DNA from 2 places in the Mesorhizobium montanum genome. Region 1 is predicted to be linked to the other one. Evidence: predicted binding sites of a transcription regulator. Region 1 holds the regulator's gene; the other holds the start of a gene.
The links. Region 1 encodes PhoB, which activates phosphate uptake and scavenging genes when phosphate is short. Its sites were predicted from a motif close to TGTCATNNANCTGTCAT; they were not measured.

Region 1 (15,403 bases):
ACCGGGCGCTATACGGAGACGCTTGGCGAGTTCCTGGCGCGGTTTCGGGGCAGGCTGCAATCGCTCGCTTCCTCGCAGGACCTGGTCACATCCTCCAACTGGCGGGGAGCCGCGCTGCAGGAGCTTGTATCCGGCCAGGTCGGCCGCTACAGCAGCGATCTGGCGCAAAGCCTGCGCTTCGCGGGCGAAAATCCTTATCTCAATCCCAACGCCGCCCTGCATATCGGCCTGGCCATGCACGAGTTGGCCGTGAATTCCGTGAGCTATGGCGCGTTGTCGCGGCCGGACGGCCACGTCGAGGTGCGGGCAAGGCTTGAGCCTGAAGCCGGACCCTCGCCCAACCTTTTGCTGACCTGGAGGGAGGCGGTCGGCGACGCGCCGCGCAATGAAAAGCGCTTTGGCAGCGTGGCACTGGAGCGCGTCGTGCCGATGTCGCTGAATGGCTCCGCGACGCTCGAAATCGGCAAAGACCGTATGGAATACCGCCTCACCGTCCCGCACGGAAATTTCGAGACGGATTGATTGCGCCGCCGGTGTTCCGGAGCTTTGCCGGCTAGAGCAAATTCAGGAAAAGTGGGAACCGGTTAGGCTCGACGCCTTCGCCGTAGCCTTCCGTCCGGAATTGCGTTGAAACAAAGAGATAGAGCGGTTCAGCGTCTCCGTGAAACGCTGACCCGCTCTACGGCCCTTAACCGGCTGTTCACCATAAAGCCCGATCCTGTGCTCCCGGCTAACGATGCGCCGGAAAACCCATCCGCGCCCCGGCGCGCGACCTGGGAGACTAAAAATGATGGCTGCCGACATGAACAGGCTGGAGCAGGCCGCCCGCGTCTCGATGAGCGGCTTCCAGGATGCCGAGCCACCGCCGGCGCCACGATCATCTCATCTTTCGCTCCGCCTTGGCGCGATCGCCCTTCTCGCCGCCGTGGCCCTGGCCGCGGCCTGGCAATTGTTCTGACCCCCCGCGCGCGACTTTGACACCCGACTGATGCATGTCGCCCAAAAATGCGCAGCGGTTTTGGGCGACATGCATCAAAACGAAGACTTAAAGCGCGCCGCTTGAATCCGTTTCATCGCGACGCGCTCTAAAGTCCGGACCCGGAACTTCTGTTCGCCGGGAATCGTTGTGCGCACGCTTGTGACGCCGAAATGCACTTCGCCCTCGGCGATCTGCGGGGTCAGGCGCCCCGCATCATCGGCAAATGCCTCGCCGTCGATCCGGCGCTGGAGGACGATTACGACCAGATCGTCTGGAAGTGCACCCCGACGGCACGCTGGTCGCACCCCTGGAGGTTTCCGGCATGCTTGTCGCGTCGAACGGCGAGCGTCCCCGAAAGACTATCTTAGGCAACAGTGAAATCGAACGGGCACAGCATGCTTTTTCATGCTAAATGGCTGCTGGCACTGCCAAAAGCGAGGACAAAAGTGAGGAGCAATTCTATGCGGAACATGATCATTGCCATGATTGCCCTGGTCGCTGTCAGCGGCTGCACCAGCACCGAGAAGGACGTCGTCGGCGGCGGCCTGATCGGCGCCGGGATAGGCGGCCTGGTCGGCGGCGGCAAAGGTGCGCTGATCGGCGCGGCGGTCGGCGCCGGGTCGGGCCTCCTGGTTCGCAACCTGCGCAACGGCTATTGCCAGTATCGCGATCATCGCGGCCGGATCTACACGGCTCGCTGCAACTAGCACCGGAAAGAACCGGAGGCCGGGAACCGGCCTCCGGTTCTTTTGAATTCAAAATTCAAGTCGCTGCTTCGCCCGCCACCAAGGGTTTTTGGGCTCACATGGCCTGCGGGATCCTGATTTCCACCTTTAGTCCATCGTCGCGGTAATCGCGCGCGATCGTGCCGCGCAATTCGCGCGTGACGTTGAGATCGATCAGCTTGGTGCCGAACCCCGTTTTGGCCGGCGCTTCCAGTTTCTTCTGACCCGCTTCGCGCCAGTTCAGAACCAGCGTCCGCTCGCGGCCGCGCCCTTCGACGCTCCAGTCGACCTTGAGAACCCAGCTTCCCTTCAGGGAATTGGTCGAGCTGCCGACTTCGCCATATTTCAGCGCGTTGGTGGCGAGTTCGTGGAAGGTCAGCCCGAGTGCCTGCGTCGTCGTCTCGTCGAGCAGCACTTCCGGCCCGGACAACACGCCTTCGGGGAGGTCCTTGCCGAACACCTGCCCGAGTTCGATACGTAGAAGATCGCCGAGAGCGGCCTTCTGCCAGCGCGAGCGCGTGAGCATATCCTGGGATGCCGCCATGGCCTGGAGGCGTGCCGAGAACGATGCGGAAAACTCCTTGACGTCGGTGGCTTGCGAGGCCGTCTGCCGCGCGATCGCCAGCACGCGGGTGATCGAATTCTTGATGCGATGCTTCATTTCCTGCAGGATCAGGTCCTTTTCCAGCAGGCTCTTTTCGGTCGCCTCGTGCAGCGCCGATTTCGCGTCATAGGCACGCTCCTGATAGCGCGCCACCAGGGCGATAGCGCCGGCAAGCAGCAATCCGAACATTCCAAGCATCACCGGAATGGCGCGCGAGGACGGTGGCTCGAAGGCGCTTGTCGGCCTGAACAGCACGGTCCAGGGCCGGCCCGCGACGACGATATCGCGACGCGCCAAAAGCCTCGCGCCGATACGTTCCGCCGGTGGTGCTTCCGAACGGAAAAGCAGATTGCCGGCCTCCGGCTTGCCGTCATAGACCTCGACATTGACCGGCAGCAACGGCGAATGGCTGAGCGCGACCTGGAACAGGTCGCCGGCGCGGAATGCGGCATAAAGAAAGCCGGCCGTCGAGGAGCGGCTTGCATTGATGACGTCGGGGGCGGTTTCGACGTTCAGCCGCACGAACACCAGGAAACCCGTGAAGGTTTGCGCCACGCCGGCGCCTTGGCCAAGCTGCACCACGCCGCTCGCATGTTGCTGGTCGTCGGCCATCGCCTTTTCGATTGCGGCGCGCCGTACCGGCTCGCTGAACATGTCGAAGCCGATGATCGACTGGTTGGACGTGTCGAGCGGCTCGAACAGCACGATGGGCGTCCGCCACGGCTGGGTCGTGGCGGGATATACCGGGTGGGCCGATCCATGCTCGTGCAGGATGTCGCGTTCGACCGCGGCCTCGTCGCCGGTTTTGGCGAGCCTGAGGAAGCCTATGCCGCGCAGGCCGGCAAAGTTGTCGCCGATGTTCAGCGCGGTGAAGAAAGCGTTGAATTCGCCGCGCGTGATGTCGCCGTTGCGCGCATCGAACAGCGCCTGCGTCGAGCGCAGCAGCGACAGATGCAGGTCGATGCGGCTTTCGATGCGGCTGAGCGCGTCGTCGGCGATGCCTTCGAATTTTATCCGCGCCGCCTCTTGCGTCGCGAAATAGGCGAAGCCCGCCATCGTCAGGCTGATCAGCGCGACGGCTATGAAGGCGACGATGGGAAAGAGTTTCTTCAACAGCCGGAGGTCCAGGAACGGTCGGACCTTTATGGGCAAGTCTGGATGACAAGACAATGGCGAGGCCAAACCATCAAGGCGGCTGGTATAGGAGCCGGCCGCCGACAGCCGGCCAGAGCGGTTCACCGTTTCATGGAAACGGCGAACCGCTCTGTCTCTTTGTTTTGACGCAATTCCGGACGGAAGGGCTACGGCGAAGGCGCCGAGCCTAACCGTTTCACACTTTTCCTGGAATTGCTCTGATTCATCGTGTCATGCCGCGATCTTCAGCGCGCCTGGCCCGGGGATGGCGCCAGGTGGGCATTTGCCGAGGATAATCATGCCGAGCACCTCGTCCTGGGTGACATCGGTCGTGCGCGCGGTGCCGACCACCTGGCCGTTCTTCATCACGCAGACCCGGTCGGCGAGTTCGAACACGTCGTGGATGTCGTGACTGATCAGGAAGATGCCGATGCCGTCGGCCTTGAGCTGTCTGACCAGTTCGCCGACCTGGGCCGTCTCCTGCGGGCCGAGTGCGGCCGTCGGCTCGTCCATGATCAGGATGCGGGCGTCGAACAGGATCGCACGCGCGATCGCCACCGACTGCCGTTGTCCGCCCGACAGCTTGATGACCGGCTCCTTGAAGCGCTGGAAGCGCGGATTGAGCCGACCCATCACCTTGCGCGCCTGGGCTTCCATGGCGGCGTCGTCGAGCGTGCCCCAGCCCGTCATAAGCTCGCGGCCGAGGAAGAGATTGGCCGCGGCATCGACATTGTCGGCCAGTGCCAGCGTCTGGTAGATCGTCTCGACGCCGTATTTCTTGGCGTCGCGCGGGTTGGAGATCGAAGCCTCCTCGCCATTGACGAATATCTGTCCGCCGTCGCGCTTGTAGGCGCCGGACAGGATCTTGATCAGCGTCGACTTGCCGGCGCCGTTGTGGCCGAGCAGCGCCATCACCTCGCCGGGGAAAAGGTCGACGGACGCGTCGTCGACAGCGCGGATGCCGCCGAAGGCGATCGAGACGTTGCGCATATCGACCAGCGGAACGCCTGCGGAAGCGGTTTTCTCTGTCATGATGTTCTCCCCCTCAGACGCGCTTGCGGTAGACGGTGTCGAGCCAGACGGCGATGACCAGCACGGCGCCGACGACGATGCTTTGCAGCGGCGAGTCGACGCCGAGCAGCACCATGCCGGACTGCAGCGACTGCATCAGCAACGCGCCCAGCATGGCGCCGAGCACGGTGCCGGAACCGCCGGCGAGCGACGTGCCGCCGATGACCGCCGCGGCGATGACCAGGAGCTCGTCCAGGGTGCCGAGCGCATTGGTCGATGAATTCTGCCTGGCCGACGAGATTGCCGCCGCGATCGTCGCCAGTACGCCCATGATCATGAATACCTTCATGGTGATCCAGCGCGTGTTGATGCCGGCAAGGTTGGCTGCTTCCGGATTGCCGCCGATGGCAAAGACATAGCGGCCGAAGCGCGTGCGCTTGGTGACGAAGGTCATGATCAGGCCGACGGCGACCGCCATCAGCACCGGAATGGCTATGCCATGCGCGATGAACAGCCCGCCTTCGGGAACGGTGATGTTGTTGGCGGCGGCGTAGCGGTTCACGATGCCGACCGGCCACGGATAGGAGTTGGCGAGCCACACCGCGCCCAGGATGATCGCGCAGGTGACCGTGGCCAGCAGCGTCTCGGCCCAGACCGGACGCAGCGGGAAGCGGAAGCGCTTGCGCTGCACGCGGCCGTTGAAATGCATGAATACGACAGCCAGGCAGGCGACGATGCCGACGGCCCAACTCCATCTGGCGCCGATCGAGCCCGCCGGGCCGCCACCCATCAGCTGGAACGTGGCGTCGAGCGGCGCCACCGTCTGGCCGCTGGTGACCCACCAGGCAGCACCCCGCCATACCAGCAGTCCGCCCAGCGTCACGATGAAGGCCGGCACTTCGAGATAGGCGATGATGAAGCCCTGGAAGGCGCCAATGAGCAGGCCGAGCGCCAGGCCGATCAGCAAGGCCAGGATCCAGATCCAGGGATTGCCCAGTTCAAGCCCGACGAAGCGCACCAGGAAATGCACCTGGGCAAAACCCATGACCATGCCGATCACACCTTCGGCCGATCCGACCGACAGGTCGATGTTGCGCATGACGATGACCAGCACCATGCCGGAGGCCATGATCGCCACGGCCGAAGTCTGCACCGACAGGTTCCAGAGATTTCGGGGCGTGAGGAACGTGCGGCTGTCGAAGTCGAGCGGATTGACGCCAAGACGCAGGCTGGAGATCACATGCAGCCCGATCCAGATCAGGAGCAGCGCGCCGATCATGCCGAGCATGCGGGTGTCGAGCTCGGTTGCCTTCAGGAACCGGGCGACGGCGCCGAGTTCCGACGCGCGCGCGGTGTCTGCCTGTGAGGTAGACGTCGTGTCGGTCATGATTTTCTCCCGCCGGCTTGTCCGTCTGACGCGGACACCGGGACCAACCTAGAAGCTATCCGCCAGAGGCGGAAACACAAATCTTTTTGAGAAAACGCCGCGGCTTTAAAGCAATTCCAGGAAAAGTGCGTAGCGGTTTTCCGTCCGGGATTGCGGCAACAAAGAACTGGAGCGGTTCAATGAACCGCTCCAGCCCGCGGCGCAAGTAACGTGATCGAACGTCGGTAAGGCTTAGTTGCAAACCTTGACGCTGCCGGCGGCAACGCCGGCGCAGACTTCGTCCTTCTTGATCCAGCCGGCGTCGATGACGACGTTGAGATTGTCCTTGGTGATCGCGACCGGTGTCAGGAACAGCGACTTGACGGTGTTGCCGCCGGGCGTCGTGAAGTCCTTGGCGCCGGCGATGTCGGCCATCTTCTTGCCATCGGCGAGCTGCGAGGCGATCTCGGCGGCGTTCTTGCCGAGCTCGCGCGCGTCCTTCCACACCGACACGGTCTGCGTGCCGAGCGCGATGCGGTTGAGCGCCGCATGGTCGCCGTCCTGGCCCGAGACCGGAACGGTGCCGGCCAGGCCTTGAGCCGTCAGCGCCGCGACGACGCCGCCGGCGGTGCCGTCATTGGCCGCCACCACCGCGTCGACCTTGTTGTCATTGGCGGTCAGGAACTGCTCCATGTTTTTCTGCGCATTGGCTGGCAGCCAGCCGTCCGTATAGGCCTCGCCGACATTCTTGATCTTGCCGCTGTCGATCGCGTCCTTCAGCACCTCCATCGAGCCCGCGAACAGGAAATCCGCATTCGGATCGGAGCCCGAGCCCTTGATGAAGACGTAATTGCCTTCCGGCTTGGCCTTGAACACCTCACGGGCCTGCATGCGGCCGACTTCCTTGTTGTCGAAGGTCAGGTAGAACACGTCCTTGTTCTCGATCAGGCGGTCGTAGCCGACGACCGGGATGCCTTCATCGAGCGCCTTCTGCACCGCCGGGCCGATCGCCGAGGCATCCTGCGCCAGGATGATCAGCGCGTTGGCGCCTTGCGAGATCAGGCTTTCGACGTCGGTCAGTTGCTTGCCCGGATTGGACTGCGCGTCGGCCGAAATATACTTGTCGCCGGCGGCCTCGATTGCCTTCTTCATCGCCGCTTCGTCGGTCTTCCAGCGCTCTTCCTGGAAATTCGACCACGAGACGCCGATTACCTTGTCCTTCGCCTCGGCTACCGACGCCAGTGTCAACGACATGGCAACGCCCGCCAGAATGGCGGCTGCGAATTTTTTCATGATATCCTCCCTGCGCCCTGTGCGGCGCGACCCAGACTGGCCCGAAGGCCGGCACAGAGGCTTTTTTTCGAGCCTCAAAAAAATAGTGATCCAGCAAAACGACACTGTCAACTGAGATTCTGATGGCTTTTGATGGGTCCGGCCATTTTTTTCGACGTCCGCAATAAATAATGACATGGGCTTTGGCTTCTGCCACTATCCCTAGCGTGTCGGCGACAGGCCATGGCATCATCACAAGGCCGCGATGACCCGGGAGGACGTGCGAGACGATGTCGGTCGGAATCCGCCATGACGATTTGCGCCGGCGCAATCGCGCCATGGTGATTTCGGCCGTGCGCCGCGCCGGCCAGCCCTCGCGGACGGAGATTGCCGCCACCACAGGGCTCAGCCACTCGACCATCTCGGCGATTTCCGCCGACCTGATCCAGGAGGGCATTCTTACCGAAAGCAAGGCCAACGAGCCGACGGCGTTGAAACGCGGCCGGCCGCAGATCGGCCTTGCGCTGAACCCTGAAGCCGCCGCGGTGCTGACCGTGGTGTTGTCGCTGAATTTCCTGTCGGTCGCCGTGATCGACTATGCCGGCCAGGTGATTGCCGAGGAACAGCAGCGCCTGGACACGCTTGTCATGCCGCGCGACCAGCTGATCGGCGAATGCATGGCAATCGTCCGGCGCCGGCTGCAGGATCCCGACCTCGACCTGGGCAGTGTCGCGCGTATCGCCATGGGTATTCAGGGCATCACCGACACCCATGCACGCGCCATGCTGTGGTCGCCGATCACGCCGTTGACCGACATTCCTTTTGCCGACATCCTCGAGACGGAATTCGGCATCCCAGCCACCATGGAGAACGACTGCAACATGATGGCGGTGGCGCTGCAGTGGCGCGACCCCGAGCGCTATCGCGACGACTTCATCGCTATCCTGCTCTCACATGGCATTGGCATGGGCCTTGTGCTGAAGGGCACGCTGTTCACCGGCACCCATTCCTCCGGCGGCGAGTTCGGCCACATGATCCACCGCCCGGGCGGCGCGCTTTGCCGTTGCGGCCGCCGCGGCTGCGTCGAGGCCTATGCCGGCAATTATGCGATCTGGCGCAGTGCCATGAAGATGGGCGAGGACGCCGAGCCGGTCGACGTCGGCGACGCCGATATGCGGGCCCTTGCCGCGAAGGCGCGCGAGAAGGACGGCCCGGAGCGCGAGGCCTATCGCCGGGCGGGCGAGGCGCTTGGTTTCAGCCTCGGCAGCCTGTTTGCGCTGATCGATCCGGCGCCTGTCGCGATGGTCGGCGTCAGCGCCGCCGCCTTCGACCTGATCGAGCCGGCGCTGCGGGAGGCGATCGCCCAGACCGCCGGCGGCCAGCACTCGAAATCGATCTCCTTCGACACCGAGCCGAACGAATTGCCGCTGATCCGCGAAGGCTGCGCCATGCGCGCGCTGACCTTCGTCGACCAGGAGATTTTCGCTCCCGGTGTCCAATCTAGGACCGGCGCGGCGGGGAAGAACGTGGCCTGAGGCGGCGTTGACACGCGTGGCTCATCGCCAACGTTCGGGATTGGCTGCTGCCTCCCGCGGGTCATCCCAGGTCCGCGCGTCGCCTCGCTGCCTGCCGCGCCGGAAGTATCGAACCCGTCCGTTGTCAGACCCGACCACATCTTGTAGATCGGACACATGGCGCTCAAACGGATGGACAACATAGGAATCGTCGTCGAGGATCTCGCGACGACGATTGATTTCTTTCGCGAGCTCGGCCTCGAGCTCGAAGGTCGGGCTATGATCGAAGGAGAATGGGCCGGACGTGTCACTGGGCTGGGCGATCAGCGCGTCGAGATTGCCATGATGCGCACGCCGGACGGCCACGGCCGGCTCGAGCTCTCCCGCTTCCTCACACCGCCTGCCGTCGCGGATCACCGCAACGCCCCGGTGAATGCTCTGGGCTACCTCCGCGTGATGTTCACCGTGGACGACATCGACGAGACGCTTGAAGGGCTCCGCAAGCGCGGCGCGCATCTCGTAGGCGAAGTAGTCCAGTATAAAGACGCGTATCGGCTCTGCTACATCCGAGGGCCTGAAGGGCTTCTCATCGGAATCGCCCAAGAACTCGGCTGAGCGTAATACGAAGACGGTGACCGAGCGACCAATGTCAGCGAGCGCATCTCACCAGAGCAATTCCAGGAAAAGTGTGACACGGTAGGCTCGGCGTTTTCGCCCGTAAGCCCTTCCGTCCGGAATTGCGGCCTAATCTTCCCTGATTGCGTAGCCTGCCCCGCGGATGGTGCGGATGACGTCCGGCATGCGGCCGTTGTTGACGGCCTTGCGCAGGCGGCCGACATGCACGTCCACGGTCCGCTCGTCGATATAGATCGTCTCGCCCCAGACATTGTCGAGCAGCTGGCTGCGCGAGAACACGCGGCCGGGATGGCGCATCATGAATTCGAGCAGCCGGAACTCGGTCGGGCCGAGCCTGATCTCGCTCTTTTTGCGGTAGACGCGATGCGATTCGCGGTCGAGCACGATGTCGCCGACCTTGAGCACGCTGGACAGCACCTCCGGCTTGGCGCGGCGCAGCAACGCCTTGACACGCGCCATGAACTCCGGCGTCGAGAACGGCTTGACCAGATAGTCGTCGGCGCCGGTCGAGAGGCCGCGCACGCGGTCGCTCTCCTCGCCGCGCGCCGTCAGCATGATGATCGGCAGCCGCTCGGTCTCGGGCCGCATCCTGAGACGCCGGCAAAGCTCGATGCCGGAAACCGCCGGCACCATCCAGTCGAGTACGAGCAGGTCGGGAACGTTTTCCTGCAGGCGGATTTCGGCCTCGTCGCCGCGGGTCACCACTTCGACCTGGTAACCTTCGGATTCGAGGTTGTAGCGGAGCAGCACCCCCAGCGGCTCCTCATCCTCCACCACCATGATGCGTGGCGCGATCATTGGCAGATAACCTTTTCCGTCACGCCGCCGGCGCCGACATTGCCGTCTCGTCCTGCTTCGGGCGGTTCGCGGGCAATTGCGTGCCGGTCAACACATAATAGGCGTTCTCGGCGATGTTGGTCACATGGTCGCCGATGCGCTCGAGATTCTTGGCGCAGAACAGAAGATGCGTGCAAGCGGTGATGTTGCGCGGATCTTCCATCATGTAGGTCAGGAGCTCGCGGAAGACGGACGTGTATTTGACGTCGATGCGCTCGTCGTCGTTGCGAAGCTTGGCCAGCGCCGTAGCATCGCCCACCGTATATTCCTGTATCACCGCCTGGACCTGGATCAGCACCAACTGCGCCATGGAATCGATCGAATGCGTGAGATCGCGCGGCGCGGCGCTGATGCCGACGGCGCCGACGCGCTTGGCGATGTTCTTGGCCAGGTCGCCGATGCGCTCGAGGTCGCCGGCCATGCGGATCGAGCCGACCACGTGGCGCAGGTCGTCCGCCATCGGCTGCCGCTTGGCGATCAGCGTGATGGCGCGGTCGTCGAGCTCGCGCTGCCGCGCATCCATGATGGCGTCTTCGGAGACGACGCGCTGCGCCAGCGCATTGTCGGACTCGAGCAGCGCCCGGGTCGAAGCGCCGACCATGGAACCGGCAAGGTCGCCCATGTCGTTGATGAGCCGGCTGATCTGCCTCAGATCCTCGTCGAAGGAAGCGACGGTATGTTCGGCCATAATGATGTCCTCGTATGAACTCAGCCGAAGCGGCCAGTGATGTAGTCCTGCGTGCGCTTCTCGCGGGGCGAGGTGAATATCTTCTCGGTCCGGTCGAACTCGACCAGCTCGCCGAGATACATGAACGCCGTCTGCCGCGATACGCGCGCCGCCTGCTGCATGTTGTGGGTGACGATCACGATGGTGTAGTCGGCCTGCAATTCGTCGATCAGCTCCTCGATCTTGGCGGTCGACAGCGGATCGAGCGCGGAGGCCGGCTCGTCGAGCAGTATCACCTCGGGCTTCACCGCCACCGTGCGGGCGATGCATAGGCGCTGCTGCTGGCCGCCGGAGAGGCTGAGGCCGCTGGCGTTGAGCTTGTCCTTGACCTCGTTCCAGAGCGCGGCGCGCTTCAGCGCCTGCTCGACGCGGCTGTCCATCTCGGCCTTGCCGATCTTTTCATAGAGCCTGACGCCGAAGGCGATGTTTTCGTAGATTGACATCGGGAACGGCGTCGGCTTCTGGAACACCATGCCGATCTTGGTGCGCAGCAGGTTGAGGTCCTGCGAGCGGTCGAGGATGTTCTTGCCGTCGAGCAGCACCTGCCCTTCCGCGCTCTGCTTCGGATAGAGCTCGTAGATGCGGTTGAGCACGCGCAGCAGCGTCGACTTCCCGCAGCCCGACGGCCCGATGAAGGCGGTCACGCTGCGCTCGGGCAGGGACAGGTTGATGTCCTTCAGCGCTTTCGACTGGCCATAGTAGAAATTGAGGTTCTTGATCTCGATCTTGGCCTTCTCGACGGTCGTGTCGGCTACGTTCAGATCCGTGGACAACATCGGTTTCATCTGTCCTCTCTGCGTCCGGTTAGGCTGCGGGCGAAGATGCTCAGCCCGAGAACCGTCAGGGTGATTATGAGTGCGCCCGTCCAGGCCAGCTGCTGCCATTCCTCGTAAGGGCTGAGGGCAAACTGGAAGATGGTCACCGGCAGGCTGGCCATCGGGGCATTGAGATTGCTCGACCAGAACTGGTTGTTGAGCGCGGTGAAGAGCAGCGGCGCGGTCTCGCCGGAGATGCGGGCGATCGCAAGCAGGATACCGGTGACGATGCCCGACATTGCCGCGCGGTAGGCGACCGAACGGATCACCACCCAGCGCGGCGCGCCGATGGCGGTGCCGGCTTCGCGCAAGGCGTTGGGCACCAGGTTGAGCATGTCCTCGGTGGTGCGCACCACGACCGGGATGACCAGGATGGCCAGCGCGACGGCGCCGGCGATCGCGGAGAAATGGCCCATCGGCCGCACCATCAGCTCATAGACGAACAGGCCGATGATGATCGAGGGCGCCGACAACAGGATGTCGTTGATGAAGCGCACCACCGTCGTCAGCTTCGAGAAGCGACCATACTCAGCCATGTAGGTGCCGGCCAGCACGCCGATCGGCGTGCCGACGACGATGCCGATGATGGTCATCACGATGCTGCCGTAGATGGCGTTGAGAAGGCCGCCGGCGTCACCGGGCGGCGGCGTCATCTGCGTGAACACCGCCAGCGAGACGCCGGACAGCCCTTTGTAGATCAGCGCCCCGAGGATCAGCGCCAGCCAGGCAAGGCCGATGCCGGCAGCGACGACGCACAGCGTCATCATCACGCCGTTCTTTCTCTTGCGGCTGTTATGGAGTGCAAGGGATGTCGACATCGGTCAGGCTCCCGTGCGGGCGTCGATGCGCATCAGCATGTAGCGCGCGATGGCAAGGATGATGAAGGTGATGACGAACAGGATGAGGCCGAGCGCCACCAGCGAAGAGGTATAGAGGTCGCCGACGGCTTCGGTGAATTCGTTGGCGATAGTCGCCGAGATCGTCGTGGCAGGGGCAAACAGCGAGCTGCTGATGCGGTGGGCGTTGCCGATGACGAAGGTGACGGCCATGGTCTCGCCGAGCGCGCGTCCGAGAGCGAGCATGACGCCGCCCATGATGCCGACACGTGTATAGGGAATGACGACGCGCCGCGTCACTTCCCAGGTCGTGCAGCCGATGCCGTAAGCCGATTCCTTGAGCACCGATGGCACCGTGTCGAACACGTCCTTGCTGATCGAGGTGATGAAAGGCAGGATCATGATGGCCAGGATCATCGCCGAGGTCAGCAGGCCGATGCCATAGGGCGGGCCGGCAAACAGGTTGTTGAGGCCGGGAACGCCATGGAACAGCCAGATGATGAAGGGCTGCACGGTCGTCTGCAGGAATGGCGCGAAAACGAACAGCCCCCAGATGCCGTAGATGATCGAGGGAATTCCGGCCAGCAGTTCAACCGCCATGCCGATCGGGCGCCGAAGCGGCCGCGGGCAAAGTTCGGTGAGGAAGATGGCGATGCCGATGCCGATCGGCACGGCGATCAGGATGGCGATGGCCGACGTGATGACGGTGCCGTAGATCGGCGCCAATGCGCCGAATTTTTCGGTCACCGGGTTCCAGCTCTCGCTGGTTAAGAAGGAGAAGCCCAAGGCCGACAGGGCCGGCCAGGAGCCGGCAACCAGCGAGAAAGCAACGCCGCCGAGCAAGACCAGGACCAATATCGCGGCGGCTTTCGTCAATGCGCGGAAGATCGCATCGGTAAGGGCGAAGCGCCTGACCGTGGCATCGCGCGAACCACGAACGGCCGGCATGGCTTCCTGGACAGCACTCATGTCAGGTTCTGCTCTTTGGCTCGAGGACGAAAAGGAGCGCCGCGATGCGGCGCTCCTTCATTTTGTTACTCGCCGGCGTAGACGGGCTTGCCGCCGGCCTGGATGCCGGACTTCCACGAAGCCTTGATCAGGTCGACGACGCTGTCCGGGATCGAGACGTAGTCGAGCGTCTTGGCGGTTTCCTTGCCGTCCTTATAGGCCCAGGCGAAGAACTTGAGCGCCTCGCCGGTGGCGGCGGCGTCATCCGGGGTCTTGTGGATGAGCACCCAGGTCGAAGCAGCGATCGGCCAGGTGGCGTCGCCGGGCTCGTTGGTGATGATGACGTTGAAGTTCTTGGCGCCCTTGAAGTCGGCGTTCGAAGCGGCGGCGCCGAAGGATTCGAGCGACGGCTCGACAACTTTGCCGGCTGCGTTCAACATCTTCGAGTAGGAGAGCTTGTTCTGCTTGGCATAGGCGTACTCGACGTAGCCGATGCCGCCGTCGGTCTGCTTGACGGTGTTGGCAACGCCTTCGCTGCCCTTGGCGCCGACGCCCGTCGGCCATTCGACGGCGGTGTCCGAACCGACCTTGTCCTTCCAGTCGGGCGAGAGCTTCACGAGATAGTCGGTGAAGTTGAAGGTCGTGCCCGAGCCGTCCGAGCGGTGGACGACGGCGATGGCGGTCGAAGGCAGGGTGAGGTTCGGGTTGAGCGCCTTGATCGCGGCATCATCCCAGGTGGTGATGGCGCCGAGATAGATCTGGGCCAGGGTCTTGCCGTCGAGGACGAGCTCGCCCGGCTTCACGCCCTGAAGATTGACGATCGGCACGATGCCGCCCATCACCATCGGGAACTGCACGAGGCCGTTCTTTTCGAGGTCGGCGTCGGACATCGGCTTGTCGGTGGCGCCGAAGGTCACGGTCTTGGCGATGACCTGCTTGATGCCGCCGCCGGAACCGATCGACTGATAGTTGAGGCCGATGCCGGTGTCCTTCTTGTAGGTGTCGGCCCACTTGGCGAACACCGGATAGATGAAGGTCGAGCCGGCGCCGGAAAGATCGGCGGCCATGGCCGCGGTGAGCGTAACGGTGGATGCCGCAGCCATTGCAATCGCAACGGCCGCCGAGCGGATGAAGTGTCTCATATGGCCTGCTCCTGTTCGGAAGATGGTCTCTTGGCACCCGTGTCTGTCGGCGCCCGACGAGGGGCATAGCTCTCGATTATTACAGTCGCATGACAGTTTCATGTCAGCCCGGTAACGGCTGAACGGCGACGTCGGGAGAGGCCTGCGGCGGCCTCTCGGGGCCATCCGGAGTTTGCCGCGGGAATCAGCAACTTGTCTGACTTTTGAAACAAAATTTATCCCGGCGACCGAATCATGGTCGCCGGGAAATAAAATCCGGACGAGAGCGCGTTGCCTGAATGCCAGAGCGGATCATGGCCTGGCCATCGCCGAAAACAGGTCCGTTGGGGTAGAGTCGACGCTGTTTCTTGTTTGGCGGTCGCTGCTCCCGCCCGTAACCGAAGAGCGGAATCAATGCCATTATTGTCCGGGCTTGGCGTTTGCTTGGATATGGTGCGATCGCACCATACGTATGCGTAAGCGTCTCACGCCCGCCAGCGATTTTGGCGTGGTCAGAGCCATTCCAGGAAAAGTGTGAAACGGTTGGGCTCGGCGGCTTCGTCGTAGCCTTTCCGTCCGGAATTGCGTCAAAACTAAAGAGATAAAGCAGCTCGGCGTTTTCGGTGCAACGCTGAAAGCTCTAGCCGGCGTTGCGCCGGGTCTCGATGTCAGAGCCGAGCCAGCGCTCGAGCTTTTCGAGCAGCGCCCGCGGACTGATCGGCTTCGGCAGGTAATCGTCCATGCCGGCCTCCAGGCAGCGTTCGCGGTCGCCCTTCAGCGCATGCGCGGTGACGCCGACGATCGGCACATGCGTGCCCATGTCCTGCTCGAGCCGGCGAATGGCGTCCGTGGCCTCCAGTCCGTTCATTTCCGGCATC
Region 2 (15,403 bases), 340 kb from region 1:
TCGGGGTTCTTGATCACCCAGTCCGGATTGGGGTTCTCGCCGAGCGCCGAGAAACGCGGATATTTCGGCGTGATCTGCGGCTGGTCGAGACGGAATTCCGGCTGCAGGTCGTAGCTGATCCATTGGGACAGAAAGAGCGGCAGGCGTTCCCAGTGCGAGTCGCGCAGCACCTGCGGCAGGCTGAAGAACCACAAGGCATAGGCAAGATAGAGCATCGTGCCGGCGATCAGCAGTAGCGGCCAGAAGCGCTTGTAGGCCGGCCGCTGGAATATCTGCGGGTGGCGTTGTTCAATAGCGCTTACTTGGTCGGCGGTCATGGCGGTCATTTTGTTTGGACCATGATCTTTTCCAAGATCTTTTCCAAAAACCGGTCTCCACTTTTTGGGGTCATGGTCTAGGCGCTCATCAGGAAAGCCTGCTCGCCGACGAGCTTGCGGCGCAGCCAGGCGGAAAACTGGTCGACGAGGAAGATGGTGGTGAAGAGTAGGAGCACCAGCGCCAGCGTCTTGGCGCCGAAGCCGCGCGAGATCGAGAGCTTCAACTCCTCACCGATGCCGCCACCGCCGACCGCGCCCATGATTGTCGAGATGCGCACGTTGATCTCGATCCGAAGCAATGTGTAGGACATGAAATTGGGCAGCACCTGCGGCAGCCCGGCGAAGCGCACGCGCTCGAACCAATTGGCGCCGACCGCGCGAAGGCCTTCCTCCGGGCGCATGTCGATGTTCTCGTTGATCTCATAAAACAGCTTGCCCAGCGCGCCGATCGAATGCAGGCCGATGGCGATGATGGCGGCGACCGGGCCGATCGAGACGATGGCCGCGAACAGGCCGGCAATGACGATCTCGGGGAAGGCGCGCAGCAATTCCATGAAGCGCTTGACGATGAGCCGCAGCATCGGGCTCGGCGTGAGGTTGCGCGCGGCGATGAAGGAGAAGGGAACGGCGAAGACGAAGCCGATGAAGGTCGAGACCAGCGCCACGTTCACCGTGGTCAGCATCAGCTCGAAATACTCAGGGACATAGAAGCCGCCCCAGACGTAGACGCGGCCGAGCGGGAAGTTGAATTCCTGCGTGCCTTTGTCGTTGGGCGAGGCGATATCGAACAGCGCCCGCCAGACGTCGTTCCAATCTTTCGGGACCAGCCAGCTCAGGAAATCGAGGATATGCGGCAGCCGGTCGAAGAAGTGGCCGGCATTGGCCTCGTCGGCGAACCACATGGTCGCGCACATGGCCACCAGTAGAAGACCGACGCCGAGTGCGGTGTAGAAGCGGCGCAGAGAGGTCTGGCGCCGCCAGGCGTCGGCCTGCTGACGGGTCGCGTCGGAATGGAGTGTCGCTGATGTCATGATCGGGACATGCAAAAAGGGCGGCGTTTTTCGCAGCGCCGCCCTTCTAATGCCTTTAGCCGCCGATAGCGGCTTTGCGGGCTTCGACGATGACGCTGTAGAAGTCCGGCTTCACGGGAACATAGCCAGTGAAATCGCCGCCTTCGACGCCTTCGAAGCAGGCCTTGTCCTTGCCCGGCAGAGCGGTGAAGAAGGCGGCCAGCTTGGCGGTCATGTCGTCGCCGAGCGCGGTGCGCACGACCAGCGGGCCGTTCGGGATCAGGCCCGAACGCCAGACTTCGACGAAGTCGTTCGGGTCGACGGCGCCCTTGGCGACTTCCTTGTGGAAGGTGCCCGAGGTGTAGCCGTTCTTGAAATCGCCGATGCCGGAGGAATCGTCCACGGCAATGTCGACCTTGCCGTCGCGCACGGCCAGCACGTTGTTTTCATGACCGCCATTGAACTGGGTCGAGGCGAAATAGGTCTCGTTGGAAGCGCCAGTGTCCTTCGGAATCTGGGTCAGCGGGATCAGGTAGCCCGAGGTCGAATCCGGATCGGCGTAGCCGAGCTTCTTGCCCTTGGCCGACTTGATGTCGGTGATGCCGGACGTCTTGAGCGCGAGGCCAACCGAATAATAGCCGGTCGAGCCGTCGGTCTGCTTGGTGGTGAGGATCGGGGTGACAGCCTTCGGATCTTTGAGATAGACGCTGGCATAGCCGGACGCGCCGAGCTCGGCGAAGTCGAGCGTGCCGCCGAGCAGGCCCTGGATGACGCCGTCATAGTCGGCGGCCGGGAACAGCGAAACCTTCTCGAAGCCGAATTCCGACTTCAGGTGGTCGGCGAGGCACTGGTAGTTGCGCAGACGGTCGGTCTCGTTCTCACCGCCGAGGATGCCGACGCGGAATTCCTTGATGTCAGCGGCGTGCGCGGCACTTGCCGCCATGGCGAGCAGCGAAACCGCCCCAAAAACCATCTTCCTGAACATTTTGATCTCTCTCCTGTTGTTCCGGCTGCGCGCCGGCGGCGTTCTGATTTTTCACGTCTTGCCTTTGACGCTGGCGGGCGATCCGGGTTGCTCTGCTGACATCCACGATTTGCCCGGACCGCCTGGGGCCGGGGGTGGGTTCAATAGCCAGGGAATGCTGGTTCGAGCGGTCCGGCGGATGCGGTGATCTTCGGCTTGATGGTGACGCTGGTCGACGTGATCGCCTCGGAGATCTCGGCACCGCTGGCATCCGCGCCATAGACCGTGCGCACGGCGTCGCGGTCGAGGTCGTGCGGACCGCCGTCGAAGACGACCTCGCCGGCGGCCATGCCGATGATGCGGGTGCAATAGGCGCGGGCGGTGTCCAGCGTGTGCAGATTGGTGACGACCGTGATGCCTTCGCGCAAGTTGATGTCGCGCAGCGAGTCCATCACCACCTTGGCATTGAGTGGGTCGAGCGAGGCGATCGGCTCGTCGGCCAGAAGCACCTTCGGCTGCTGCATCATGGCGCGGGCGATCGCGACACGCTGCTGCTGGCCGCCGGACAGCGTGCCAGCCGGCTGCAGCGCGGTGCGCGCGATGTCGAGGCGTTCGAGCGCGGCCACCGCTTCGGCACATTCGGTGCGGGTGAACATGCCAAGCAGATTGGAAATCGTGGAGCGATGGTTGAGGCGGCCAAGCAGGACGTTGGTAAGCACGTCGAGGCGCGGCACGAGGTTGAACTGTTGAAAGATCATGGCGCAGTCGCGCTGCCAGCGGCGCAGCGGCGAACCCTGCAGGCTGGAGACCTCGGCGCCGTCAAAAAAAATCGACCCCTGGCTGGGATCGATGAGACGATTGATCATGCGTAGAAGCGTCGACTTGCCGGCGCCCGAGCGCCCGATGATGCCGACCATCTGGCCGCGCGGGATCGAGATGTTGATGTCGCTGACGGCAGTGTTCTTGCCAAATCGTCGGGTTACGCCGCGGATTTCCAGCGTGGCCGATAATGCCGACATACCAAAACTCCAGTCCGTCGCGGTTTTGAAGGTCTGTTAACCTTCGCTATCGCAGGCCGATGAAGCTGGGGTGTCGGATTGATGTCAGTTTTGTTACGAGTCACAGGCCAGAATTTTGTCGATGCATGTCGTTGTCCCAAAACCGCTGCACACTTTTGAGCGACATGCATCGCCATCATTCGAGCACGAGCAATTCCTCGAAATGCTTCATGTCCTTGAAACTGCAGAAGGCCGGGGGCCTGAGCTCGATCACCGGAGCCTCGCGCTCGAGGAACGACAGGCAGTCGTCGAACAATTCCCGCCAGGCTGCGGCCCGCGCATCGGCGAGGCGGCGGACCTGATAGGCAAAGGTAATATGGAAGACGTATGTGTCGTGGTCCGGGTGGCGGTAGCCGAACGGCGCTGAAAGGGCGTCGCGCCAGGCTTTCAGGATCCGGCGGTCTTCCTCGGTGGCGCCGGCGACGGTGAGACCGGTCGGCAAGACTTCGACAGTTTTGACCTTGAAGGGGCCGTGCTCCTCGAAGCCTTGCAGGCGCTCCACATAAAGGCGGGTCATGTCGTCGATGCCGGTGTCGAGCGGCACGTCCGACGGCCAGTAGGGAAGACGGCGCCGGTATTCGATGATGCCCTGGAACAGGGTCATGTGCAGGCTGGAGATCGGCGTGAAGGCGAGGCGATCGGCATCGGGCATCGCCAGCATGCGTTGGCGCACCCCGATGACGGCATCGTAGGAAGGGGTGCCTTCGACCAGATGGCACACGACGGTGTTGCCCGGCTCGAGGAGGAAATTGCCCGACGCGTCATAGCGGGTGCCGAGATGCGTGGGCGGGGTCGGGTTGGTGCCTTCGAAGTATCCGGCGAGCGAGGGTTTGACTGTGTCGAGCATGGCAATCTCCTGGGAGAGATCGCGTCGTGTCCGAGTCGTGTGTCAAGGTTGTGAATGGTGAAGAAGGGCTTCGTTGCCATTCACTATTGACCATTCACGATCTTCAACCGCCGTGCTTTTCGAGAAACGCCTCGGCCTCCAGCTGGCGAAAATCATCGAGCGCGGAGCGCAGCCTTGCATGGTCCCAATCCCACCAGGCGAGCGCCTGGTAGCGCTCGGCGATGCTGCGGTCGAAACGCTCGCGGATAGGCTTTGCCGGCACGCCGCCGACGATGGTGTAGGGCGCAACGTCCTTCGACACCACCGCACCGGCGCCGACCGCAGCGCCATCGCCCACGGTCACGCCGGGCAGGATGGTCGAGCCGTGGCCGAGCCAGGTGTCGTGGCCGATGGTGACGCGCCGGGCGCGGCGCTGGGCGAAGAAATCGCTCTCATGCTCGGCGTCTTCCCAATAGTCGGAGGCGCGGTAGGTGAAGTGATGCAGCGTCGGCCGCCAGGTCGGATGATTGGTGGCGTTGATGCGCACGCTTGCCGCGATGTTGGAGAACTTTCGAATAGTCGCGCACCAGACGGCGCAATCCTGCATCATGTAGGAATAGTCGCCGAGCTCGCATTCGGCGACACGGCTGCGCTCGGCGATTTCGGTCCAGCGGCCAAGCGTCGAGTTTTCGACCTGCGCCGTCGGATGGATCAGCGGCGTCTCCGAAAGTTTTTTGCTCATGCAGCAATCTTTCCAGCGGCGAAGGCGGTGACGTCGATGACGCGATCGGCGACAGCGTCACGCACGTCGAGATCATGGAAGATGCCGAGCAAGGCAACGCCCGCCGTCTTCTTAGCGGCGATGAGTTCGACCACGACATCGCGGTTCTTCGCGTCAAGCGAGGCGGTGGGCTCGTCGAGCAGCAGGATCGGATGCTCGGTGATGAAGCCGCGCGCGATGTTGACGCGCTGTTGCTCGCCGCCCGAGAAGGTCGCCGGCGGCAAGGCCCAGAGTTTTTCCGGCAGGTTGAGCTGCGCCAACAGCGAACGCGCCTTGGTCCGCGCGATTTCCCTCTCGTCGCCGCGCTCGACCAGCGGTTCGGCGACGACGTCGAGCGCGGAGACGCGCGGAACGGTGCGCAGGAACTGACTGACATAGCCTATGGTGTGGCGGCGCACGGAAAGCACGGTGCGCGGGCTGGCGGAGGCAAGATCGATCAGGCCGCCCGCGTGCTGGACGATGATCTGACCTTCGTCGACGGCGTAGTTGCCGTAGAGCATCTTCAGGATCGAGCTTTTTCCCGCGCCAGACGGACCGCCGAGCACGGCGCATTCGCCGGCGCGGATCGAGAAGGAGACGCCCGCCACCACCGGCAGCGTGACGCCGTCGCGCAGATGCATGGTGAAGCTCTTCGCGATGTCCGAGACAACGAGCGGAGTGGGCATCAGAAAGTGCTCCTGTCGTTGTTTGCCTGGTGGTTGAAGTACCCCCACCCGGACCTTCGGTCCGACCTCCCCACAAGGGGGAGGTAGGGCGCCGGCGTTCTACCCTCCCCCTTGTGGGGAGGGTCGCTGCGAAGCAGCGGGGTGGGGGTAGGTGCCAGGGAAATGCGTTCCATCGTCAAACCTGCAAAATCGAGGACACGAGTAGCTGCGTATAAGGCGCGCGCGGATCGTCGAGCACGCGGTCGGTGAGGCCGCTTTCGACGACGCGGCCGTCCTTCATCACCATCATGCGCTGCGACAGAAGCCGCGCCACCGCGAGGTCGTGGGTGACGACGATCGCGGCGAGGCCAAGATCGGTAACCAGCCCGCGCAAGAGGTCGAGCAGGCGCGCTTGCACCGAGACGTCGAGGCCGCCGGTCGGCTCGTCCATGAACACCAGACGCGGGCCTGTCACCAGGTTGCGGGCGATCTGCAGGCGCTGGCGCATGCCGCCGGAGAAGGCGCGGGGCTCGTCGTCGATGCGGTCCTCGTCGATCTCGACGCGCGACAGCCAGTCGACGGCGGTGGCGCGGATCTTGCCATAGTGGCGGTCGCCGACAGCCATCAGCCTTTCGCCGACATTGGCGCCGGCCGATACGGTCATGCGCAGTCCGTCTGCCGGGTTCTGGTGGACAAAGCCCCAGTCGGTGCGCATCAGGAAGCGGCGCTCGGCCTCGCTCATGCGGTAGAGCTCGCGGAGCTGGCCGTCGCGCATGCGATAGCTCGCCGTGCCGGAGGAGGGCAGCAACCTTGTCGACAGGCAGTTGAGCAATGTCGTCTTGCCGGAACCGGATTCGCCCACGACCGCCAGCACCTCGCCCGGCCAGAGGTCGAAGGTGACGTTCTCGCAGCCGACACGCGAGCCGTAGAATTTGGAAAGCGCTGAGACGCGCAGCAGCGGTTCGTCGGTCATTTTGCCTCCCGACCCTCCCCCTTGTGGGGAGGGTCGGCGCGCAGCGCCGGGGTGGGGGTGGAAGAAAGAGAGGATTGGCCGTTCCCCCCACCCGCGCCTTCGGCGCAACCTCCCCGCGAGGGGGAGGTAGGATTGTCGCGCCGCTTCTCGCAGTGGTCGGTGTCCGAGCAGACGAACATGTGGCCGCCATGGTCATCGAGGATGACCTCGTCGAGATAGACGTTCTCGGCGCCGCAGAGCGCGCAGGGCTGGTCGAAGGTCTGGACTTCGAAAGGATGATCCTCGAAATCGAGGCTGACGACGTCGGTGAAAGGCGGCACCGCGTAGATGCGCTTCTCGCGGCCGGCACCGAACAGCTGCAAAGCCGGCGAACGGTGCATCTTCGGATTGTCGAATTTCGGCGTCGGCGAAGGGTCCATCACATAGCGGCCCTCGACCTTGACCGGATAGGCATAGGTGGTGGCGATGCGGCCGTGCCTGGCGATGTCTTCGTAGAGCTTCACATGCATGAGGCCGTATTCCTCCAGCGCATGCATTTTTCGAGTCTCGGTCTCGCGCGGCTCGAGGAAGCGCAGCGGCTCGGGGATCGGCACCTGGAAGACCAGCACCTGGCCCGCCGTCAGCGGCTGCTCGGGAATGCGGTGGCGGGTCTGGATGATCGTTGCCTTCGCCGTCTCCGTGGTAACGGCGACATTGGCGACCTTCTTGAAGAAGGCCCGGATCGAGACGGCGTTGGTGGTGTCGTCGGCGCCCTGGTCGATGACTTTCAGAACATCATCCGGGCCGATGATCGAAGCGGTGACCTGCACGCCGCCGGTGCCCCAGCCATAAGGCATCGGCATCTCGCGCGAGGCGAAGGGAACCTGGTAGCCGGGAATGGCGATGCCCTTCAGGATGGCGCGGCGGATCATCCGCTTGGTCTGCTCGTCGAGATAGGCGAAGTTGTAGGTGGCGATCTCTGTCGGTTGCGCGGTCATTCCGCGGCCTCCCTCTTCTCTTCGGCTTTGCCCTCATTCATGCGCGCTTCGTATTCGGCGCGCATGCGGCGCACGAGGCCGAGCTCGGCCTGGAAGTCGACATAATGCGGCAGCTTCAAATGCTCGACGAAGCCGGTCGCCTGGACATTGTCGGAATGCGAGATGACGAACTCCTCGTCCTGCGCGGCGGCGACGATATCCTCGCCGAGCTCGCCGGCGCGCAGCGCGCGGTCGCACAGCGCCATGGCCATCGCTTTGCGTTCGCTCTGGCCGAAGACCAGGCCGTAGCCGCGGGTGAATTGCGGCGGCGCCTTGGCCGAGCCCTTGAACTGGTTGACCATCTGGCATTCGGTAACGCGGATCGACCCGAGCGGCGCGGCGAAGGGCAGCTCCGTCACCTCTAGCTCCAGCTCGACCTCGCCGATACGCACCTCGCCGACGAAGGGGTGGTTGCGGGCGTAGCCGCGCTGCGTCGAATAACCGAGCGCCAAGAGAAAACCCTCGTCGCCGCGCGACAGCGCCTGCAGGCGAATGTCGCGCGCCATCGGGAACTGCAACGGCTCGCGTGTGATGTCGCCGGGCACATGGTCGAGCGGCATGTCGCCGTCGGCTTCGATCAGCCCTTCATGGGCGAGGATCGCTGAAACGCGCGGCATGGCCTCGGCCTCGACCGAACGCCGCGCGGGCGTCTCGACCTCGGCGCCGGCGGCGAGGTCCGGATCGAGCAGGCGGTGGGTGTAGTCGAAGGTCGGGCCAAGCACCTGCCCGCCGGGCAGGTCCTTGTAGGTGGCCGACACGCGCCGCTCGACCTGCATGGCGCCGGTATCGACCGGGTTGGTGTAGCCGAAGCGCGGCAGCGTGGTGCGGTAGGCGCGCACCAGGAAGATCGCCTCGATCATGTCGCCGCGCGCCTGGACGACGGCCAAGGCCGCAAGCTCGCGATCATAGAGCGAGCCTTCGCTCATCACCCGGTCGACGCCGAGCGCCAGCTGCTCGACGATCTGGTCGAGGCGCAGCGCCGGCACCGAGCGGTCGCCGCGGCGGCGATCGGCCAGCAGCCGATGGGCGTTGGCAATAGCGGCTTCGCCGCCTTTCACCGCGACATACATGTCATGCCTCCATGGTCTTGATGCGGGTGGTGCGCGGCAGGCAGGCGAGGCTGCCGGGCGCGGCCAGAATGATGTCGACGCCGCGCGGGAAACGCTGGTTGTTCTGCTTCCACTGCTCGACGAAATGGCGCGGCATGCCGGTCGGCGCGATCATCGCCGTCTTCTCGATGCCCGGGCCTTCAAGCAGCAGCGTCGGACCGGAACCGAGATCGCTGGTGAGCAGGATCAGCGTCGTCGAGCGGTCGGGATATTCCTGCGTACCTTGCGAGAAACCGTCGAGCGCCGCCATCTCCTTCGGATTGGCGATCAGGGCGAAATGCGCGTCGGCCGGCGTGTTGGCCATGGCCAAGGGCGCGCCGGTGTGAAAGCCGAGCCAGGCCTTGACCGAGGCTTCCGCCTGCAGCGGCGGATCGAGCCAGACCGGCGTATCGTTGTCGCAGAGTGCCAACGCTACGGCGCCGGCCGTCGCCGACAACGGCGCCGGCGGGTGAGCGAGCTGCGCGAGGGCCTGGACGGAACCGGGGCGAGCCATAGCGTCCATGATGGCTCGGAAGACGACTTGCGCGTCGAAGACCGGCTCAATGAAGCCGCCGTCGATCGATTGCGTGGCGATATTCATCAATCCTCTCCGCGCACCATGGTGAAGAAATCCACTTTCGTGGCCGCCGTCTCGACGCGGCGCGTCTCGCGCGCCGTGTCGTGCGCCGCGCGCAGGGGGGCGACCAGTTTCGTCTCGACCGCCTCGCGTTGCGCCGGATCCTGCCAGAGCGCGTCGGCTATCGCCGCGAGCCTTGCCTTGCCCTTGTCGCGGCCGAGCGCGTAGGAATGGCCGACCTGGCCGGATGGCAGACGCACCGTGGCGCGGGTGACCGTCGCCTCGCCGACATTGAACGGCGCGCCGCCGCCGCCGATCCGCCCGCGCACCGTCACCAATCCGGTTTCGGGGCCACGCAAAAGCTCCGCCTCCGAGGGCAGACCGGCCTCGTTCCACAGACGCGCGATGTCGTCGGCCGCAGCGTGTGCCAGCGTTGCCATCATGGCCTTTCGCCCGGCCTGCTCGCGCGCTTCCCGTCCTCGCATGGCGTCGCTCCCTGCATGCAGAAATTTGTCTATTGATATAGACAACTATACAAATTATACTCACCTCGTAACGGGAGTCCATGACGGGTGGATGACAACCCGGGAAAAATGCGCGGGGGCGATAGGTGGTCGGACTGGCAAGCAGCATTGAAAGGCGTAACGGCGTGTCGCTGTGGCGGCAGATCGCCGACAGGATCCTGCAGGGGATTGCGAGCGGCGATTTCGCGGAGAATGCGGCACTGCCGCCTGAAGTCGTGTTGGCCGAGCGATACGGCGTCAACCGTCACACGGTGCGCAGCGCTATTGCAGCACTTGTGCAGGAAGGCGTGCTGAAGGCCGAGCAGGGACGCGGCACCTTCGTCTTGTCGCGCAAGCGGCTGTCCTATCCGATCGGCGCACGCACGCGCTTCTCGACCGGACTGCAGGGGCAGACGACCGAGCGGCATATCGCGCTGCTTTCGTCATCGACCGAACCGGCCAGCCGGCGCATCGCCGAGTCGCTGGGCATTGCCAAGGGCGCGGTCGTCATCCGCCTGGAGACGCGCGGCGAGGCCGACGGTCACCCGGTGTCGCGTGCAACGACCTGGTTCGACGCCAAACGCTTCGCCGGCATCGAAGCGGCAATGGCGGAGACAGGATCGATCACCGCCTCGCTGAAGCGCTTCGGCATCAATGATTATCTTCGGAACTCGACGGTGCTGTCGGCACGGCACGCCGATGCCGACGATATTGCCGCGCTGGATCTGCAGCCTGGCGCCATCGTGCTGGTCACCGTCGCCGTCAACGTGACGCTCGACGGCCAGCCGATCCAGTTCGCGGAGTCGCGCTTTCCAGCGGAGCGGGTGGAACTCAGGCTCTCGGCCAACGATTAGAAGCGTCCTATCCGACCTCGATGATCGCCTTGATCAGGCCGGATTTCTCATGCGTCCACCGTGCCAGATCACGCGGCGTTTGGCCAAGCGTCGTGCGGTGGGTGACGAGTTTGTCCAACGGCACGGCGCCGTTGCGGATCGAAGCCGCGACATGGTCGAAATCGGCCCTTAGCGCATTGCGGCTGCCGACGAGCGTCATCTCGCGCTTGTGGAACTCGGGATCGGAGAAGGTGATGTCGTCCTTGACGACGCTGACCAGCACCAGCGCGCCGCCATGCGCGACATGGGCGAAGGCCGACTGCACCGACCGCGTGTTGCCGGTCGCGTCGAACACGAGGTCGAAACCTTCACCGTCGGTTGCCTGCCGCACCAGTTCGGCGGCGGTTGCCTTCGAACTGTCGAGCGGGGCAAAGCCGAGTTCCTTTTCGGCGAAGCCGAGACGCTCGGTGCTCATGTCGAGCAGGCTGACGTCCAGCCCGGCGATGCGCGCGAAAATCGCCGTGCCGAGGCCGATCGGGCCGGCGCCGATGACCAGCGTGCGCGCGCCGGGCATGCCAAGCGAGCGGCGCACCGCGTGCGCGCCGATGGCCAGGAATTCGACTGTGGCGGCGTCGGCCAATGACAGGCCGTTTGCCGGATAAAGGTTCTGCGCCGGCACCAGGATCTCGTCGCACATGGCGCCGTCGCGGTGCACGCCCAGCACTTCGATCTTCACGCAGCAATTCGGTTTGGCGTGTCGGCAGGCAACGCATTTGCCGCAGGCGAGATAGGGGTTGACGATCACCGGCTCGCCGACGGCAAGGTCGACGCCTTCACCTCTCTCGGCCACGGTGCCCGCAACCTCGTGGCCCATGATGCGCGGATAGGCGAGGAAAGGGTGCTTGCCTTCGAAGATGTGGTAGTCGGTGCCGCAGATGCCGACATGGCTGACCGCGATGCGCGCCCAGCCGGGCGGAGGCGCGCCGGGGTCGGCGCGGTCTTCGAGGACGAGATCGCCGGGCGAGCGGCAGACGACGGCTTTCATTGGGCAAATCCAGAGTTCAAAAAAGCGCGCCGGCCTCGGTTGAACGGGGCCGGCGCGGAAGTTTCAGGGAGGATTCATTTGCCGCGACGGCGCAGACCGTCGAAGTAGACGATGACGATGATCAGCAGGCCGGTGATGATCCGCTGCCAGAAGGCATTGACGTTGAGCAGGTTGGCACCGTTGTTGATGGTGGCGAGGATGAAGGCGCCGAGCAGGGGCCCGTGCACCGAACCCACCGCGCCGAACAGCGAGGTGCCGCCGATCACCGATGAGGCAATCGCCTGCAGTTCCCAGCCCTCGGCCTGGGTAGGGTTGCCGATGCCGATGCGCGAGGCGAGCAGCACGCCGACGAAGGCCGCGCACAGGCCGGACAGCGTATAGGCCATGTAGATGGTGCGCTGCACGTTGACGCCGGACAGGCGCGACGCCTCGGCATTGGAGCCGACCGAGAACAGATAGCGGCCCCAGCGGCTGTGATGCAGGAAGACGTAGGCCGGGATACCAACCAGGATCACCATCCAGAACAGATTGGGGATGCCGACGAAGGAGTTGCGCGAGAACTCCTGGAAGGCGTCGTTGTTGATCGAGATCGAATTGCCGTTGGTCATCAACAGGCCGATGCCGCGCAGGGACGTCAGCGTCGCCAGCGTGATGATGAAGGGCGGCAGACCCATCTTGACGATGCCGAAACCGTGGAACAGGCCGATGGCGACGCCGACCAGAAGCGTGATCAGGATCGCGGCGAAGACCGGTATGCCGGCATTGATCAACATGGCGGCGATGACGGTGGTGAAGCCGACCACCGCGCCGACGGAAAGATCGATGCCGCCGGTGATGATGACGAAGGTCTGGCCGACCGCCAGGATGGCGATCATCGAACCTTGCCGCAGCAGGTTCGAGATGTTGTTGGCCGAGGCGAAGCTCGGCGTCGCCAGCGACAGAATGACCCACAGCAGAACGAGCAGCGCCAGCAGCGTCAGCCCGAACAGGGCGTTGTAATTTCGCTTGGGCTTTTCGGCGGCGATGGCCTCGGTGCTCATGTCTGACCTCCCTGTTTTTCTTGTTTCTCGGCGAGCGCCTGCGTGAGAATTTCCTCGTGATCGGCGCTGTGGAAGCCATGCGTGGCGACCAGCTTGCCGCGCCGGAACACATGCAGCGTGTCGGCGAGCTCGTAGACTTCCGGCAGATAGGACGAGATCAGGATGATGCCGGCGCCCTTCGATAGAAGCACGCTGAACAGCCGGTAGATCTCGGCCTTGGTGCCGACGTCGACGCCGACCGTCGGCTCGTCGAAGATGAACAGCTTGGCGCCATGCGCCAGCCATTTGCCGATGACGATCTTCTGCTGGTTGCCTCCGGACAGGCTGGAGGCAAGCGCATGGCGCGTCGGCGTCTTGATGCGCAGATCGGCGATCTGGCGGTCGGCCTCGGCCTTCTCCTTCGCACCGGAGATCAGCAGGTTGCTCGAGATGCGCTTGTAGATCGGCAGGTTGAGGTTCATGCCGACCGGCAGATTGAGGCACAGGCCCTGGTCGCGGCGGCTTTCCGGCGCCAGCGCCATGCCCAACCTAATCGCATCGTGCTCGGAGTTGACCTGGACCTCCTTGCCCTGCCACAGGATCTGGCCGGCCGACTTTTTGTGGCGGCCATAAAGCGTGGTGACGAACTCGCTGCGGCCGGCGCCGATCAGGCCGTAGAGGCCGACGATCTCGCCCTCCCGGACGGTCACCGAGACATTCTCAAAACCTTTGCCCGAGAGGCTCCTCGCCTCGACGACGGTGGCGCCGGGCGTGAAATGCTCCTTGTGGTAGATCTGCTCGATCGAGCGGTTGATCATCAGCTTGACCAGCTCGGGCTCGTTGGTCTCGGCAATGTTGCGGGTGCCGACGAGCGTGCCGTCACGCAGTACGGAAACGCGGTCGGCGAGCTCGAACACTTCCTCCATGCGGTGGCTGATATAGATGATGGTGACGCCTTCGCCCTTCAGCCGGCGGATCAGCTTGAAGAGCTGGTCAGCTTCCTTGCGGGTGAGGTAGGCGGTCGGCTCGTCGAAGATCAGGAATTTTGTGCCGCGCACGGTGGCGCGGGCGGCGGCGATCAGTTGCTGCTGGCCGATGGTTAGATCGCCGAGCACGACATGCGCCGGCAGGTCGAAGCCGAGCCCGTCGATGATCTTCTGCGCTTCCTTGACCATGGCGCGCTGCTGTAAGAGGCCGAAGCGGGACTCCTCCTCGCCGAGGAACATGTTGGCGGCGACGGTGAGATGGCGGCACAGCACCACCTCCTGGTGGACGGCGTTGATACCCAGCGCCATCGCCTCATGCGGGGTGGCCAAAGCCGCCGGCTTGCCTTCCCAGATGACCTCGCCCGAGGTGCGCGGCATAACGCCGGTCAGAAGCTTGATCAGCGTCGATTTGCCGGCGCCATTCTCGCCGACAATGGCGTGGATCTCACTCGCCTTGAAGGCAAGGTGAACGGGCTTCAGCGCATGCGTGCCGGGATAGCGCTTTTCGAGGCCGTTGAGTTCGAGGATCGTCCTGCCCGGCTGCAGCGTGGGGGCCGGGTGCAGTTCCTGCGCGGTGGACGTCATGACAATCCTCCCAGATTGGTCTCAACCGTTTTTGGGTACGCAGCGATGCGTCTTCAGGTGCGCATCTTGATGGAAGCCGCTGGTGGCGGATGTTTCCGGGGCGCCAGGCCCCGGAAACGATAAGTCACGATGCTTACTTGAGCTTCGGGTTGAGCAGCGCGTCGATCTTCGGGTCCTTCATATTGGCCTTGGTGACGAGGTTCGCGCCGGTGTCGACATTGGCCTCGACCTTCTCGCCCTTCGAGGCGGCCAACGCGGTCTTGATGCCGTCATAGCCCATCCGGTACGGATCCTGGACGACGAGGCCGGAGATGACGCCGTCATTGAGGAACTTGATCAGCTTCTCGTCGCTGTCGAAGCCGATCAGCCCCACCTTGCCGGCAAGGTTGTTCTCGGCGATCGCCTGGCCGACACCCTGCGCCATGATCAGGTTGGAGGCGAAAATGCCCTTGAGGTCCGGATTGGCGGTAATCAGGTCGGTCGCGATGTTAAGACCGGTCGTGGCCTGGCCATCGGCGTATTTGTCGGCGACGAGCTCGAGGCCGGGATACTTCGCCTTGAGCTGTTCCTTGAAGCCCTGGGCGCGCTGCTCGAGCGAGCCGGCGCCTGGCAGCGCGGTGATCAGCGCAACCTTGCCCTCGACCTTGCCGCCATTGGCGGCGCCGATCGCGGCAGCCAGACCGTCAGCGGCGACGCGGCCGCCCTGAACGTTGTCGGTGGTCAGGAACGAGGTAAAGGCCTTGGAGTCGGCGCCGGAATCGATGCCGATGACCTTGACCTTGGAGGCCGCCTCATCGATTGGCTTGCCGAGCGCCTTGGCTTCTGTCGGCGCGATGACGACGGCGGCCGGGTTGCCAGCGACGGCGTTCTCGAGGATCGAGATCTGGCCGTTGACGTCGGTCTCGGCCTGGGCGCCGAGCTCCGGCACGTTGACGCCGAGATCCTTGCCGGCCTTGCGGGCGCCGGCCAGAACGATCTGCCAGTAGAAGGAGGTGGTGTCCTTGACGATGATCGGAATGGTCACGTCGGCCGCCGAGGCGGGGGCGGAATGCATCGCGCCGGCAAGCATCGAAGCGGCGGCTAAAGCCACGAAAGCACGGCGGTTGAGAAGGCTGGTCACGAATTTCATTTAGGTTCCTCCCTAAAGTCGCCTGGTGAAGGTTCGGAAGCTCCATCTG

Region 2: a site for PhoB is predicted at 3,392-3,408, ahead of phnC (phosphonate ABC transporter ATP-binding protein). Genes of this name have one in related genera too.

What each region holds. Positions count from the first base shown of each region.
Region 1 is NZ_JAVIJF010000001.1:393,297-408,699, forward strand. It holds gene RFM68_RS01865 (sensor histidine kinase) at 1-522, shown strand, start outside; gene RFM68_RS01870 (hypothetical protein) at 788-958, shown strand; gene RFM68_RS01875 (YMGG-like glycine zipper-containing protein) at 1,441-1,686, shown strand; gene RFM68_RS01880 (CHASE domain-containing protein) at 1,781-3,421, opposite strand; gene RFM68_RS01885 (ATP-binding cassette domain-containing protein) at 3,674-4,474, opposite strand; gene RFM68_RS01890 (sugar ABC transporter permease) at 4,488-5,840, opposite strand; gene xylF (D-xylose ABC transporter substrate-binding protein) at 6,072-7,112, opposite strand; gene RFM68_RS01900 (ROK family protein) at 7,382-8,626, shown strand; gene RFM68_RS01905 (VOC family protein) at 8,783-9,220, shown strand; gene phoB (phosphate regulon transcriptional regulator PhoB) at 9,350-10,039, opposite strand; gene phoU (phosphate signaling complex protein PhoU) at 10,059-10,766, opposite strand; gene pstB (phosphate ABC transporter ATP-binding protein PstB) at 10,787-11,590, opposite strand; gene pstA (phosphate ABC transporter permease PstA) at 11,587-12,438, opposite strand; gene pstC (phosphate ABC transporter permease subunit PstC) at 12,442-13,425, opposite strand; gene pstS (phosphate ABC transporter substrate-binding protein PstS) at 13,491-14,546, opposite strand; gene RFM68_RS01940 (response regulator) at 15,166-15,403, opposite strand, start outside.
Region 2 is NZ_JAVIJF010000001.1:49,389-64,791, reverse strand. It holds gene phnE (phosphonate ABC transporter, permease protein PhnE) at 1-326, opposite strand, end outside; gene phnE (phosphonate ABC transporter, permease protein PhnE) at 395-1,348, opposite strand; gene phnD (phosphonate ABC transporter substrate-binding protein) at 1,404-2,312, opposite strand; gene phnC (phosphonate ABC transporter ATP-binding protein) at 2,453-3,310, opposite strand; gene RFM68_RS00305 (DUF1868 domain-containing protein) at 3,486-4,196, opposite strand; gene RFM68_RS00300 (DapH/DapD/GlmU-related protein) at 4,300-4,917, opposite strand; gene phnL (phosphonate C-P lyase system protein PhnL) at 4,914-5,621, opposite strand; gene phnK (phosphonate C-P lyase system protein PhnK) at 5,797-6,573, opposite strand; gene RFM68_RS00285 (alpha-D-ribose 1-methylphosphonate 5-phosphate C-P-lyase PhnJ) at 6,570-7,550, opposite strand; gene RFM68_RS00280 (carbon-phosphorus lyase complex subunit) at 7,547-8,659, opposite strand; gene phnH (phosphonate C-P lyase system protein PhnH) at 8,661-9,278, opposite strand; gene phnG (phosphonate C-P lyase system protein PhnG) at 9,278-9,739, opposite strand; gene phnF (phosphonate metabolism transcriptional regulator PhnF) at 9,874-10,611, shown strand; gene RFM68_RS00260 (zinc-binding alcohol dehydrogenase family protein) at 10,619-11,635, opposite strand; gene RFM68_RS00255 (ABC transporter permease) at 11,710-12,675, opposite strand; gene RFM68_RS00250 (sugar ABC transporter ATP-binding protein) at 12,672-14,225, opposite strand; gene RFM68_RS00245 (ABC transporter substrate-binding protein) at 14,359-15,354, opposite strand.